3 regions of the Enterobacter nematophilus genome follow, and region 3 is predicted to be linked to each of the others. Evidence: predicted binding sites of a transcription regulator. Region 3 holds the regulator's gene; each other region holds the start of a gene.
The links. Region 3 encodes PurR, which represses purine synthesis genes. Its sites were predicted from a motif close to CANGCAAACGTTTGCNTG; they were not measured.
Positions count from the first base shown of each region.

Region 1: purL (phosphoribosylformylglycinamidine synthase) is a predicted target of PurR. The motif match lies at 2,840-2,857, and genes of this name have one in related genera.
Region 2: gcvT (glycine cleavage system aminomethyltransferase GcvT) is a predicted target of PurR. The motif match lies at 2,284-2,301, and genes of this name have one in related genera.

Region 1 covers NZ_JAPKNE010000007.1:182,086-187,262, reverse strand. The annotation lists gene OSH03_RS17700 (PTS transporter subunit EIIC) at 1-34, shown strand, start outside; gene yfhb (phosphatidylglycerophosphatase C) at 38-673, shown strand; gene tadA (tRNA adenosine(34) deaminase TadA) at 698-1,237, shown strand; gene mltF (membrane-bound lytic murein transglycosylase MltF) at 1,125-2,675, opposite strand; gene purL (phosphoribosylformylglycinamidine synthase) at 2,943-5,177, shown strand, end outside.
Region 2 covers NZ_JAPKNE010000003.1:396,896-402,072, forward strand. The annotation lists gene ubiH (2-octaprenyl-6-methoxyphenyl hydroxylase) at 1-747, shown strand, start outside; gene ubiI (FAD-dependent 2-octaprenylphenol hydroxylase) at 760-1,962, shown strand; gene gcvT (glycine cleavage system aminomethyltransferase GcvT) at 2,360-3,454, shown strand; gene gcvH (glycine cleavage system protein GcvH) at 3,478-3,867, shown strand; gene gcvP (aminomethyl-transferring glycine dehydrogenase) at 3,938-5,177, shown strand, end outside.
Region 3 covers NZ_JAPKNE010000001.1:572,866-578,042, forward strand. The annotation lists gene OSH03_RS02655 (MFS transporter) at 1-933, opposite strand, end outside; gene cydH (cytochrome bd-I oxidase subunit CydH) at 1,097-1,186, opposite strand; gene purR (HTH-type transcriptional repressor PurR) at 1,484-2,509, shown strand; gene punR (DNA-binding transcriptional activator PunR) at 2,527-3,438, opposite strand; gene punC (purine nucleoside transporter PunC) at 3,553-4,752, shown strand; gene cfa (cyclopropane fatty acyl phospholipid synthase) at 5,051-5,177, shown strand, end outside.

The sequences.
Region 1 (5,177 bases), on a different contig from region 3:
CTGGCTGTTAGGATTCAACGACCCAGAGGAGTAAGGTTTGGCCAATCACGAGCGTCGCGTTGTCTTTTTCGATCTGGATGGAACGCTGCATCAGCAGGATATGTTCGGTACGTTTATGCGCTACCTGCTGCGGCGCCAGCCTCTGAACGCGCTGCTCGTCTTACCGCTCTTACCCGTGATTGGCATCGCTCTGCTGGTAAAAGGCCGGGCGGCGCGCTGGCCGATGAGCCTGCTGCTCTGGGGATGCACGTTCGGCCACAGCGAAGCGCGGCTCAAACAGCTCGAACAGGAGTTTGCTCTCTGGTTCCGCGGCCACGTTGCCGCATTTCCCGTGGTGCAGGCGCGCCTGACCAGCTATCTCGACGCCAACGATGCCGACATCTGGCTGATTACCGGCTCCCCGCAGACGCTGGTGGAGCAGGTCTATTTTGATACGCCCTGGCTGCCGCGCGTGAATCTTATCGCCACGCAAATTTCCCGCGGCTACGGCGGCTGGGTTCTGACGATGCGCTGTCTGGGGCATGAAAAAGTGGTCCAGCTGGAAAAACGTATCGGCACGCCGCTGCGCCTGTACAGCGGCTACAGCGACAGCAAGCAGGACAACCCGCTGCTCTATTTTTGCCAGCACCGCTGGCGCGTTACTCCCCTCGGTGAACTTCAGCAACTCGAATAGTCTTATCTATAAGGGCTGTGTATAATGCCGCCCGCTTTTCGACTGGAGTATCAGCCTTTGTCCACCTCAGAACACAATCATGAATACTGGATGCGCCACGCGCTGGCGCTGGCTCAACGTGCCTGGGACGAGGGCGAAGTGCCCGTGGGCGCGGTGCTGGTTCATAACAACCAGGTGATTGGGGAAGGGTGGAACCGTCCTATTGGCCGCCACGATCCTACCGCGCACGCCGAAATTATGGCGCTTCGTCAGGGCGGACTGGTGCTGCAAAACTATCGCCTGCTCGATACCACCCTGTACGTGACGCTGGAGCCGTGCGTGATGTGCTCCGGAGCAATGGTGCACAGCCGAATCGGTACCCTGGTGTTTGGCGCGCGGGATGAAAAAACCGGGGCCGCCGGTTCACTGATGGACGTACTGGGTCATCCTGGGATGAATCATCAGGTGCAGACTATCGGTGGGGTACTTGCACCAGAGTGTTCGGGGCTATTAAGCGATTTCTTTCGAATGCGCCGTCAGCAGAAAAAGCAACAAAAGGCAGAATTGAAGCTGTCGGATGATTAAGCTCGTCCGGCGCAACAACCGGATAACTTTCCGCCAGCTGTTTTGCCTCTGTTGCCTCTTTCTCTTTCTCCAGCAGATAGCCGACCAGGCTAATCTGATACTTACGGATATTTTCCACGTAGGCGTAGGCTTCATGACCGCGCGCGTAGCCGTACGTCAGCTTGTTGTACCATGGCTTCTGGCTCAGCAGCGGCAGGCGTTGTTTTACGTCTGACCAGCTGTCCGGGTTCCCCTTCGTTTTCGCCGTCAGAGCCCGCGCGTCAAGCATATGCGCGTAGCCCATGTTGTAGGCCGCCAGCGCAAACCAGATCCGCTCTTCTTCCGGCACCGTTTCCGGCACTTTAGCCATCATATCCTGCAGATAGCGCGCCCCGCCGCTGATGCTCTGTTCCGCATCGGTACGGTCGTTCACGCCCAGGCTCAGCGCGGTATTTTTGGTTAACATCATCAGTCCGCGTACGCCCGTAGGGGAGGTGGCCTGGGTGTCCCAGTGGGACTCCTGATACGAGATCGCCGCCAGCAGTTTCCAGTCAATCTCCTGGGCGTATTTTTCAAATAGCGGCTGCAGGTCAGGCAGGACGCTGTCTACCGCGCGCAGGAAGCTGCGGGTGTCAACGTAGTCAAAGTCATCCCCGTGGCCGAGGTACTTCTCCTCAAGGCGCGCCAGCGTGCCGTCTTCATTAATGGTGTTATAGAAATCCAGCATGGCCGCCGAGAGGGTCTGGTCGTCATCCAGATGGGTAAACCAGGTCACCGGCTGTTCGTCCGTCACGTCCAGCGCCACGGCGATTTCAGGATGCACCCGCTGGAACAGGCTGATCGCCACCGAATCGGCGATGGTGTAGGGCAGTTTCCGATCTTTGACCTGCTCCAGCAGCTCCGTCGTGCCGAGTTTAGGGTCAACCGTCCAGCTGAGATCCGGGTATTTTTTCTCTTTCAGCTCACGCAGGTCGTCAATCACCACATGGCCGGGAGCAATCGTCAGCTGTTGCGCGTTGATTGAGGCAAGCGTACGCGGGCGCAGGCTTCCGACGCGATAGACCAGCTGCTGGGAAACGGAGTAGTAGGTCGGGCCCGGCTGGTAGTTCTTGCTGCGCTCGCTGTTGTACACCAGCCCGGCAGCGAGGATATCGGCGTTGTTGTTGTCCAGGTCGTCAAACAGCTGGTTAATGTTCTGGCGAACGGTAATTTTAAGCTTCACGCCCAGATAATCGGCGAACTGCTGCGCCAGCTCATAATCCAGACCAATAATTTTGCCGTTGATGTCGCTGTAAATCAGCGGAGAGTTAAGGGTACTGACGCGCAGTTCCCCCCGCTCCTGAATGGCGGCGATACGGTTTTCGGCTTTGCCGAACCAGGGGATGGAAGGCCAGAGGGCCACTGCCAGCAGCAACGTTACAATGCCGATGAGCAGATAATTAATCTTTAATTTTTTCAATTAGTTAATTCTCTGCGACGCCGGTTGCCTCAGTCTGCTGTAGCCATGTTAATAATAAGGTTTGCCATTGAATGAGCGGCATTTTGCGTAAACTTGCGCCACTTGGCAACCAATTAGAGAGACAGTTCACATCTATTGTTAAACGCTGAAGTCGATTTTATTTCGACGCAAACGGTTTCGTCGGCGCTCAGGATTCTCTATAATGACGCCCGTTTTCCCCCCTTGCGCACACTGTAAGCGCCCCGGCGCTTCGAAGACGAGAGACTTATGATGGAAATTCTGCGTGGTTCGCCTGCACTGTCTGCCTTCCGTATTACCAAACTGCTGGCACGTTTTCAGGCGGCCGACCTTCCGGTAAGCAATATTTACGCTGAGTATGTCCATTTTGCTGACCTGAATGCCCCCCTGAATGCAGAGGAGCGCGTACAGCTGGAACGCCTGCTCAAGTATGGCCCAAATCTGAGCAGCCATACGCCAACCGGCAAACTGATCCTTGCGACGCCGCGTCCGGGCACCATCTCCCCCTGGTCTTCCAAAGCCACCGATATTGCTCACAACTGCGGCCTGAGCCAGATTAACCGTCTGGAGCGCGGCGTAGCGTACTACGTCGAAGCCTCTACCCTGAGCGACGCGCAGTGGCAGGCGGTTGCGGCTGAATTGCACGACCGCATGATGGAGAGCGTGTTTGCCTCTCTTGACGACGCACAGAAGCTTTTCTCCCACCATCAGCCTGCGCCGGTACAGAGCGTGGACCTGCTGGGGCAGGGCCGTCAGGCGCTGATTGACGCCAACCTGCGTCTCGGCCTGGCGCTGGCAGAAGACGAAATTGACTACCTGCAGGACGCGTTCGTTAAGCTCAACCGCAACCCGAACGACATCGAACTCTACATGTTCGCGCAGGCCAACTCTGAGCACTGCCGCCATAAGATTTTCAACGCCGACTGGATTATCGACGGCGAACAGCAGCCGAAGTCGCTGTTCAAAATGATTAAAAACACCATGGAACAAACCCCTGACCACGTGCTGTCTGCCTATAAAGACAACGCCGCGGTGATGGAAGGTTCTGAGGTGGGCCGCTTCTTCGCCGATCGCGAAGCAGGGCGCTATGACTTCCATCAGGAGCCCGCGCATATTCTGATGAAAGTGGAAACCCACAACCACCCGACGGCCATTTCTCCATGGCCGGGTGCGGCGACCGGCTCCGGCGGTGAAATCCGTGACGAAGGGGCGACCGGCCGTGGGGCGAAACCAAAAGCGGGTCTGGTCGGTTTCTCCGTCTCTAACCTGCGCATTCCTGGCTTTGAACAGCCGTGGGAAGAAGATTTCGGCAAGCCGGAGCGCATTGTAACCGCCCTGGATATCATGACCGAAGGCCCGCTGGGCGGCGCGGCGTTCAACAACGAATTTGGTCGTCCGGCGCTGAACGGTTACTTCCGTACCTACGAAGAGAAGGTGGACAGCCACAACGGTGAAGAGCTGCGCGGCTACCACAAACCGATCATGCTGGCAGGCGGGATCGGCAACATCCGTGCCGATCACGTGCAGAAAGGCGAGATCGTCGTCGGCGCGAAGCTGATCGTGCTGGGCGGTCCGGCCATGAACATCGGTCTGGGCGGCGGTGCGGCCTCCTCTATGGCCTCCGGCCAGTCTGACGCGGATCTCGATTTTGCCTCCGTGCAGCGCGACAACCCTGAAATGGAGCGTCGCTGCCAGGAAGTCATCGACCGCTGCTGGCAGCTGGGCGATGCCAACCCGATCCTGTTCATCCACGACGTGGGCGCGGGCGGTCTGTCCAACGCCATGCCGGAACTGGTGAGCGACGGCGGCCGCGGCGGACGCTTCAACCTGCGCGACATCCTGAGCGATGAGCCGGGCATGAGCCCGCTGGAAATCTGGTGTAACGAATCCCAGGAGCGCTACGTGCTGGCTGTGGCCGCCGACCAGCTGCCGCTGTTTGACGAGCTGTGCCGCCGCGAGCGCGCGCCGTATGCCGTTATCGGTGAAGCAACCGAAGAGCAGCATCTGAGCCTGAGTGACACCCACTTTGACAACCAGCCGATCGATCTGCCGCTGGACGTGCTGCTCGGTAAAACGCCGAAGATGACCCGCGACGTGCAGACCCGTAAAGCGGCGGGCAAAGCGCTGGATCGCCAGGGCATTACCGTGGCGGAAGCGGTCAACCGCGTGCTGCACCTGCCCGCTGTGGCAGAGAAAACTTTCCTGGTGACCATCGGCGACCGTACCGTGACCGGTATGGTATCCCGCGACCAGATGGTCGGCCCGTGGCAGATCCCGGTGGCGAACTGCGCCGTGACCACCGCGAGCCTCGACAGCTACTACGGCGAAGCGATGGCCCTGGGCGAACGCACCCCGGTGGCGCTGCTGGACTTCGCCGCCTCTGCCCGTCTGGCAGTGGGTGAAGCGCTGACCAACATCGCGGCGACGCAGATTGGCGACATCAAACGTATCAAGCTCTCTGCAAACTGGATGGCCGCTGCTGGT
Region 2 (5,177 bases), on a different contig from region 3:
GTAACGCTGGACAATGGCACCGTGCTTGACGGACAGCTTTTGGTTGCGGCTGACGGGTCGCGCTCGGCGCTCGGCACCCAGTGCGGCGTAGAGTGGCGGCAGCAGCCTTACGGGCAGGTCGCGGTCATTGCGAACGTCTCGACCGCAGCAGAACACAACGGCCGGGCGTTCGAGCGCTTCACCCGGCACGGCCCGCTGGCGATGCTGCCGATGACGGACGGGCGCTGCTCGCTGGTCTGGTGCCACCCGCAGGATAAGGCCGAAGAGGTTAAGTCCTGGTCCGACGAACGTTTTTGTACCGAGCTGCAGAAAGCCTTTGGCTGGCGGCTGGGGCGTATTACCCATGCCGGAAAACGTGCGGTCTATCCGCTGTCGTTAACCACGGCATCACAGTCTGTTTCTCACCGCGTGGCGCTGGTTGGCAACGCGGCGCAAACCCTCCACCCCATTGCCGGTCAGGGCTTTAACCTCGGCCTGCGGGATGTGATGAGCCTGGCAGAAACGCTTTCGCAGGCGTGGAGCGAACAAAAAGACTGCGGTGCATATTCGGTGCTAAGCCATTACCAGACGCGACGCCAGGCCGATAAAGAGGCGACAATTGGCGTCACCGATGGTTTAGTCCATCTCTTTGCCAATCGCTGGGCGCCGCTGGTTGCCGGTCGCAACCTCGGGCTGATGGCGATGGAACTGTTCATTCCGGCACGTGACGTGCTGGCGCAGCGGACCCTGGGTTGGGTCGCGCGTTAAGGAGTTATCACCGTGCATAATGTTGATGTTGCCATCGTTGGCGGCGGAATGGTTGGGCTGGCGCTGGCCTGTGGATTACAGGGCAGCGGCCTGCGCGTGGCCGTACTGGAGCAAAAGCAGCCTCAGCCCGTCGCGCCTGATGCCCCGCCGGAACTCCGCGTGTCGGCGATTAACGCGGCCAGCGAAAAGCTGCTGACGCGTCTCGGCGTCTGGTCAGATATCATCGCCCAGCGCGCCAGCTGCTATCACGGCATGGAAGTGTGGGACAAAGACAGCTTTGGCCATATTGCCTTTGATGATGAAAGCATGGGCTATAGCCATCTGGGCCATATTATTGAGAATGCGGTGATCCACCACGCGCTGTGGCAGAAAGCAGAGCAGTGCAGCGACGTGACGCTGGTAGCGCCTGCGCAGATCCAGCAGGTGGCATGGGGCGAAAACGAGGCGTTTATCACCCTGCAAAGCGGCGACATGCTCACCGCGCGTCTGGTGGTGGGTGCCGATGGCGCCAACTCCTGGCTGCGTAATAAAGCCGATATCCCGCTGACGTACTGGGATTACCGCCATCATGCGATGGTGGCGACGATCCGTACCGAAGAGCCGCACGGCGGCGTGGCGCGGCAGATTTTCCACAACGACGGTATTCTGGCGTTCCTGCCGCTTGCCGATCCGCACCTGTGCTCGATTGTCTGGTCCCTGGTGCCGGAGAAAGCCCAGCAGATGCAGGAGACGACGCCGGAGACCTTTAACCAGGCGCTGTGCGTGGCGTTTGATAACCGCCTTGGCCTGTGCACGCTTGAAAGCGAGCGTCAGGTGTTCCCGTTAACCGGCCGCTACGCGCGCCAGTTTGCGGCGCACCGTCTGGCGCTGGTGGGCGATGCGGCCCATACCATTCATCCGCTGGCCGGGCAGGGCGTTAACCTCGGCTTTATGGACGCGGCGGAGCTGGTCGAGGAGCTGCGTCGTCTGCATCGTGAAGGTAAAGATATCGGCCAGCATCTGTATCTGCGTCGCTACGAGCGCAGCCGCAAGCACAGTGCGGCGATGATGCTGGCAGGAATGCAGGGCTTCCGCGAGCTGTTTGCCGGGGCAAATCCGGCGAAAAAACTGCTGCGCGATATCGGCCTCAAGCTGGCCGACACCCTTCCCGGCGTCAAACCTCAACTTCTTCGCCAGGCAATGGGTCTTAACGATCTTCCCGACTGGTTACGCTAATCTCGATCCCCGTCACACTTTATTTTCCCGGCCTCTGCGCCGGGAAAATTCCCTCGTTTGAAATATTCTAATTCCACGCCATTTTTCGCATTAGATATTCTCATGTCATGATTTTTACGTGACGGAAATTCGGCCCATTTTTCCGCACGAAATATCACCATGTGCTAAATCCTGTTAGATCATTGTTAATTTTGTGCGGGGTTAATCGCATTTTTCCAGTGAATAACTCTGTAGGCTTTTCAGCGTTTTTTGGTCATAAGCTAATGTGATGACCCGTTTTACCTTATGGTTAACCGCCGGTTTCGGTGGTAAGTTCAGGTAAAAGAGAACGTTTGCGTCGGCATTCGGGAACGAGGCCGATACCGGGTTTCACGGTGAATTTTTCAACGAGGACAAGATGGCTCAACAGACTCCTTTGTACGAACAGCACGTGTTATGCGGCGCCCGCATGGTGGACTTCCATGGCTGGATGATGCCGCTGCACTACGGCTCGCAGATTGATGAGCACCACGCGGTGCGCACCGATGCCGGTATGTTCGACGTGTCCCACATGACGATTGTCGACCTGCGCGGAAGCCGCACCCGGGAGTTTTTGCGTTATCTGCTGGCAAACGACGTCGCCAAGCTGAAGGCTCCGGGCAAAGCGCTCTATACCGGCATGCTGAATGCCTCGGGCGGCGTGATTGATGACCTTATCGTCTACTACTTCACCGAAGATTTCTTCCGCCTCGTTGTAAACTCCGCCACCCGCGAAAAAGACCTCTCCTGGATCACCCAACACGCCGAACCTTATGCCATCGACATCACCGTCCGTGACGATCTGTCGCTGATCGCCGTGCAGGGGCCGAACGCGCAGGCAAAAGCCGCGTCTCTGTTTAACGACGAGCAGCGCAACGCCACCGAAGGCATGAAGCCGTTCTTCGGCGTGCAGGCGGGGGATCTGTTTATCGCCACCACCGGCTATACCGGTGAAGCGGGCTACGAAATTGCGATGCCGAACGAGAAAGCTGCCGATTTCTGGCGCGCGCTGGTGGAAGCGGGCGTGAAGCCTGCGGGTCTGGGCGCGCGCGATACGCTGCGTCTTGAAGCGGGGATGAATCTCTACGGTCAGGAGATGGATGAAGGGGTTTCTCCGCTGGCGGCCAACATGGGCTGGACCATCGCGTGGGAACCGGCTGACCGTGATTTCATTGGCCGTGAAGCGCTGGAGATGCAGCGCGAGAAGGATACCGAACAGCTGGTTGGCCTGGTGATGAAGGAAAAAGGCGTGCTGCGCGGCGAACTGCCGGTGCGTTTTACCGATGCCGACGGCAATCCTCGCGAAGGCGTGATCACCAGCGGTACCTTCTCCCCGACGCTGGGCTACAGTATTGCACTGGCACGCGTGCCGGCGGGCATTGGCGACACGGCGGTGGTACAAATCCGCAACCGCGAAATGCCGGTCCACGTGACCAAACCGATTTTTGTTCGCGCCGGTAAGCCGGTCGCCTAACTATTTTTATCAGGAGAACTTCAATGAGCAATGTGCCAGCAGAACTGAAATACAGCAAAGAACACGAGTGGCTGCGCAAAGAGGCGGACGGCACTTACACCGTAGGGATCACCGAGCACGCGCAGGAGCTGCTGGGCGACATGGTGTTTGTTGACCTGCCTGAAGTGGGCGCAACCGTCAGCGCGGGCGATGACTGCGCCGTGGCGGAGTCCGTCAAAGCGGCATCCGATATCTACGCACCGGTAAGCGGCGAGATTGTTGACGTGAACGACGCGCTGAGCGACTCCCCGGAACTGGTCAACAGCGAGCCGTATGAAGGCGGCTGGATCTTCAAGATCAAAGCCAGCGACGAATCTCAGGTTGCCGCGCTGCTGGATGCGACCGCGTACGAAGCACTGTTAGAAGACGAGTAAGCCATTCTCCCTCTCCCCTTTGGGGAGAGGGAGAAAACACATTCACTGCACGTTTCAGGAACCATCGCTCATGACACAGACTTTAAGCCAGCTTGAAAACCGTGGCGCCTTCATTCAACGTCACATTGGGCCGGATGCTCAGCAACAGCAGGAGATGCTGAAGACGGTTGGCGCGGATTCATTAGACGCACTGATCGGCCAGATTGTGCCAAAAGACATCCAGCTTGCCACGCCGCCTCAGGTGGGGGAAGCCACCACGGAGTTTGCCGCGCTGGCGGAGCTGAAGGCTATCGCAGGCCTGAACAAGCGCTATAAGTCTTACATTGGCATGGGCTACACCAACGTGCAGCTGCCGCCGGTTATCCTGCGCAACATGCTGGAAAACCCGGGCTGGTACACCGCTTACACCCCTTATCAGCCAGAAGTCTCCCAGGGGCGTCTGGGAGCGCTGCTGAACTTCCAGCAGGTTACGCTGGATCTGACCGGTATGGATATCGCCTCCGCCTCTCTGCTGGATGAAGCGACCGCGGCTGCCGAAGCGATGGCGATGGCAAAGCGCGTCAGCAAGCTGAAAAATGCCAACCGCTTCTTCGTGGCGGCTGACGTGCATCCGCAGACGCTGGACGTGGTGCGCACCCGCGCGGAAACCTTCGGCTTCGACGTGATCGTCGACGACGCCGACAAAGTGCTGGATCATCAGGACGTCTTCGGCGTGCTGCTTCAGCAGGTGGGTACCACCGGCGAAGTTCACGACTACGGCGCGCTGATTGCCGAGCTGAAATCCCGCAAAGTGGTTGTCAGCGTTGCCGCCGATTTTATGGCGCTGGTGCTGCTGACCGCGCCGGGCAAACAGGGCGCGGATATTGTATTCGGCTCCGCGCAGCGCTTCGGCGTGCCGATGGGCTACGGCGGCCCGCACGCGGCGTTCTTCGGCGCGAAAGATGAATTCAAACGCTCCATGCCAGGCCGTATCATCGGCGTGTCAAAAGATGCTGCCGGTAACACCGCGCTGCGCATGGCGATGCAGACCCGCGAGCAGCATATCCGCCGCGAGAAAGCGAACTCCAACATCTGTACTTCCCAGGTCCTGCTGGCAAATATCGCCAGCCTGTACGCCGTGTTCCACGGTCCGGCTGGACTGAAGCGCATTGCCAGCCGCATTCACCGCCTGGCCGATATTCTGGCCTGCGGCCTCCAGCAGAAGGGCCTCAAGCTGCGCCATGCTCACTACTTCGATACCCTGTGCGTGGAAGTGGCAGACAAAGCGGCCGTGCTGGCGCGTGCGGATGCAGCAGAAATCAACCTGCGCA
Region 3 (5,177 bases):
CAGCGGCGGCACCACGGCAAAGGTAGCGGCTCCCCAGACGACCATCGCAATCGCCGCGCCGAACTCATTCCGCGCCAGCCACGGGATAGCGACCATAATGACAATCAGCAGAGTTAAAAAGCCCTTCAGCGTGCCGCTCACGGAACGGTCGGCAAATTTCCCGCCGAGATAGTTGCCAATCGAGAAGCCGACGCCAATCAGCACCAGCATCGCGGTAACGAAGAGAGGCGTTGCGTGGGTGATATCGTGCAGCACCGGTGAAATATAGGTGTAGAGGGTAAACATCGCCCCTGCCCCCAGCACCGTGGTGAGCAGCGCGGAGAGTACCTGCGGGCGCATCAGCACCGCCAGCTCTTTACGCACTTCCGGACGTTCTCCGGCGCTGCCTTTCGGCAGGGAGAAGAACAACGCCACCATCGCGACCACGCCCAGCCCGGCCGTTGCCAGGAAAGACATACGCCAGCCGATCGCTTCACCCAGCCAGGTCGCCGCCGGTACGCCGCCGATGTTGGCAATCGTCAGCCCCATAAACATGGTCGCCACGGCGCTTGCCTGCTTGTGTTTTGGCACCACGCTTGCGGCCACGACCGATCCCAGCCCAAAGAAGGCACCGTGGTTGAGGCTGGTCAGAATGCGAGACAGCATCAGGGTAGTGTAGTCCGGCGAAATGGCCGAAAGCACGTTGCCCAGGGTGAAAATCGCCATCAGGAAAATCAGCGCATTGCGGCGCGCGCGGTGCGAAAGCAGAAGCGTCATCAGCGGCGCCCCCACCATCACGCCGATGGCGTAGGCGCTGATTAACATCCCGGCGGCCGGGATCGAGACGTCCACGCCCCGGGCGATTACAGGCAGTAACCCCATCGGGGAGAATTCAGTGGTGCCAATCCCAAAAGCGCCAATCGCCAGGGCCAGCAGGGGAAAATTGATTTTCATGCGTCAACTCCGGATGCCGTGTCATGTAGTGACACAGAACAAAGAAGCGGAAAGCATGACATCAATCACAAAAAATGAGAAGTTAACAAAATGGCAAAAGATTTTTGCCAGGGAAGTAACAATCGGGACGTTCGGGAGGGAGAAGGCTCTCCCCCCGCGTAAATCAGTGCAGCGCAGCCGTCAGGCCAGCCGCCACAATCAGCGCCAGCACAATAACGGTGGTGAACAGCGAAAACTTCAGATCGGAACTCATCAATTTTTCTCCTTTTAATCCCCCCACGAAAAGTGAGCTTGCTCATTTTTGCACAGTTTACGTCAAAAATCTTCCATGATTTAAGCTGATAAACACTTTACCTCTTCCCCTTTTCATCAAGATAGGCCAAAATTCCACGCTAAATTTATTAGCGTACCGGCCATTGACCCCCTCCTGACGTCCCGTGTCGTTTTCCCGGCGTGCCGCAATCCAAAATTGCGTGATAAGGGTGAGAGAAGGCAAACGTTTACCTTCAAGTTTTTCAGGAGCTTAGGATATGGTCTGGAGTGACATTTAATGGCAACAATTAAAGACGTAGCAAAACGCGCAAACGTTTCCACTACAACCGTATCACATGTAATTAACAAAACCCGCTTTGTGGCGGAAGAGACGCGCAACGCCGTCTGGGCAGCAATTAAAGAGCTGCACTACTCCCCGAGCGCGGTTGCGCGCAGCCTCAAGGTTAACCACACCAAGTCTATTGGTCTGCTGGCGACCAGCAGCGAAGCGGCCTATTTTGCCGAGATCATTGAAGCGGTAGAGAAAAACTGCTTCCAGAAAGGCTATACCCTGATTCTGGGCAACGCCTGGAACAGCATTGAAAAACAGCGCGCCTACCTGTCGATGATGGCGCAAAAGCGCGTGGATGGCCTGCTGGTGATGTGCTCCGAGTACCCGGAATCCGTGCTGTCGATGCTGGAAGAGTATCGCCATATCCCTATGGTGGTGATGGACTGGGGCGAAGCGCGCGCCGACTTCACGGACTCCGTCATCGATAACGCCTTCGAAGGCGGTTATATGGCGGGCCGTTATCTGATCGAACGCGGCCACCGCGAGATTGGCGTGATCCCGGGCCCGCTGGAACGCAACACCGGCGCTGGCCGCCTGGCCGGCTTTATGAAAGCGATGGAAGAAGCGCTGATTACCGTGCCGGAAAACTGGATCGTGCAGGGTGACTTCGAGCCGGAATCAGGCTACCGCGCGATGCAGCAGATCGTCTCTCAGCCGCACCGTCCAACCGCCGTCTTCTGCGGGGGGGACATCATGGCAATGGGCGCGCTCTGCGCTGCCGACGAGCTGGGCCTGCGCGTCCCGCAGGATATTTCCGTGATCGGGTATGACAACGTGCGCAACGCGCGCTTCTTCACGCCAGCGCTGACCACCATTCACCAGCCGAAAGATTCGCTGGGTGAAACCGCCTTCAATATGCTGCTGGACAGGATCGTCAACAAGCGTGAAGAGTCGCAGTCCATTGAAGTTCACCCTCGCCTCATCGAACGCCGTTCCGTTGCGGACGGTCCGTTCCGCGACTATCGTCGTTAATCTCATTGCGGAGCCAGTCAGTCTGGCTCCCGCAGCCACTCCCGGTTAAGCGTTTCGCTGTCCCCCAGATAATCCAGAAGCCAGGCCATGGCGGGCGAGACATCATTTTGTTGCCAGGTGAGGCAGCAGGCCGCATCCGGGAACGGATTCTCCAGCGTCAGTTCAACCCACTCGCCGGTGTCGATGCGCGGACGCGCAAAATGAACGGGTACCATCGCGACGCAGAGCCCGGCGCTGAGGCACGTCGCCGACGATTCCCAGTCAGGGGCCACCACCCGCCGCTGGTTATCTAAAAGCCAGGTAATACGCTTGGGCAGAGAGCGGGAGGTATCCTCCAGCACCAGCGACGGCCAGCTGCGCAGCGTATCGTCGCTCAGCGGCCCTTCCATCTTCGCCAGCGGATGATCGCTTGCCACCACGCATTTCCAGCTCAGCATGCCCATATCGCGAAAGGCGTAACGTCCACCGACCGGGATCGCCTGGGTCGCACCAATCGCCATCTCTGCCCTGCCGTCCGCCAGCGCATCCCAGACGCCGTTGAACACCTCCTGCGAGACCCGCAGCTCGACATCCGAAAAATGACGATAGAAGTCGACGATCATCTGCCGGGTGCGTTCGGGCTTAACGATGTTATCCACCGCGATGGAAAGGTGTCCCCGCCAGCCGTTCGCGATCTGCTGGCACTGCTCGCGGGTGATCTGCATTTTTTTGATAACAGAACGCCCTTCCTTCAAAAACCACGCCCCTGCGGGCGTTAATTCCACATCACGATGCCGCCGTTCAAACAGCGGAACCGCCAGCCACTCCTCAAGCTGTCGCACCGTATAGCTGATGGCCGAAGGGACGCGGTGCAACTCCTGCGCCGCCCCGCTAAAGCTGCCGTTACGCGCGACAGCATCGACCACTTCAAGAGAATAATCTGACCACATTTTCTGCCTGCAAAAAATTTGAATGCACCCGCCAAATATTAGCGTTTCACAAGCGGCTTTGCACTCCCTACACTCAGCGCCAACGTATACCTGCCTCCTCAGGAGAATAAAACAGTGCAACCCAGGAAAGGTTTTTTAGTCTGGCTCGGCGGCTTAAGCGTGCTGGGCTTTTTGGCCACCGATATGTACCTGCCGGCTTTCGCCGCCATGCAGGAAGATTTGCAAACCCCTGCCGCCGCCATCAGCGCCAGCCTGAGTTTGTTCCTCGCCGGTTTTGCCTTCGCGCAGCTGCTCTGGGGACCGCTCTCGGATCGCTTTGGGCGTAAACCGGTGTTGCTGCTGGGGCTGGCCATTTTTGCCGTGGGCTGCCTGGGGATGCTATGGGTGCGCGATGCCACCTGGCTGCTGGTGCTGCGGTTTGTTCAGGCGGTCGGCGTCTGTGCCGCGGCCGTGACCTGGCAGGCGCTGGTCACCGACTACTACCCGGCAAACCGCACAAACCGTATTTTCGCCACCATTATGCCGCTGGTGGGGCTCTCACCGGCCCTCGCCCCGCTGCTGGGCAGCTGGATCCTCGCGCATTTCGACTGGCAGGCCATCTTCGCCACGCTGTTTGCCATTACGCTGGTGCTGATGCTGCCGGCGTTCGCCCTCAAGCCCGCGCATAAAAAAGAGGCGCACGCAGACGCGAAGCCGATTACCTTCACCTCCCTGCTGAGCGCTAAGGCGTATCGCGGCAACGTTCTGATCTATGCCGCCTGCTCGGCGAGCTTCTTCGCGTGGCTGACCGGGTCGCCCTTTATTCTGCACGATATGGGCTACAGCCCGGCGGCCATTGGCCTGAGCTACGTTCCGCAGACCATCGCGTTCCTGGTTGGCGGTTACGGCTGTCGCGCGGCGCTGCAAAAATGGGAAGGTCAGCAGATGCTGCCGTGGCTGCTGGTGCTCTATGCGCTGAGCGTCATCGGCACCTGGGCCGTTGGCTTTATTCCGGGCGCAGGTCTGGCCGAAATATTGATTCCATTCTGCGTGATGGCCATCGCGAACGGGGCGATCTACCCTATCGTTGTGGCGCAGGCGCTGCGTCCGTTCCCGCAGGCGACAGGCCGCGCGGCTGCGCTGCAGAACACCCTGCAGCTGGGGCTGTGCTTCCTGGCAAGCCTGGTGGTCTCCGCGCTGATTGCCACGCCGCTGCTGACGACGACCAGCGTGATGCTGGTCACCGTCGCGCTGGCGGCGTTGGGTTATCGCATGCAGGCCGCCGCGCAGCGCGCGCAGGATAAGAGCACGCAGGTGGAAACCTCGCATGCCTAATCGCGCCAGAAACTATGTTAATTTTCAGTGATTAGGTTGCTAAGAATTTTCTATTGAATCACCAAATTTTGAGGCCTATACTAAATTTGGCTCGATTAAATACGATAAATATTAAGTGTTAACGGGAGCCGGAGCGCTCCCGTTTTACCATGGAAGGCATTTCGGCAAGGGTTATCTCCCTTCCTCTGTTCTACGTCGGATACTAGCCTCGCGGTATTTACCGTGAGATTTCTCACAAACCAAAAAAAGCGTCTACGCTGTTTTAAGGTTCTGATCACAGTAGGGTGATGGAGAAGCTATGAGTTCATCGTGTATAGAAGAAGTCAGCGTTCCGGACGATAACTGGTCCCGGATCGTCAGTGAACTGTTGGGACGTGCGGGCATTACAATTAATGGCTCATCCCCCTCCGATCCTCAGGTTAAAC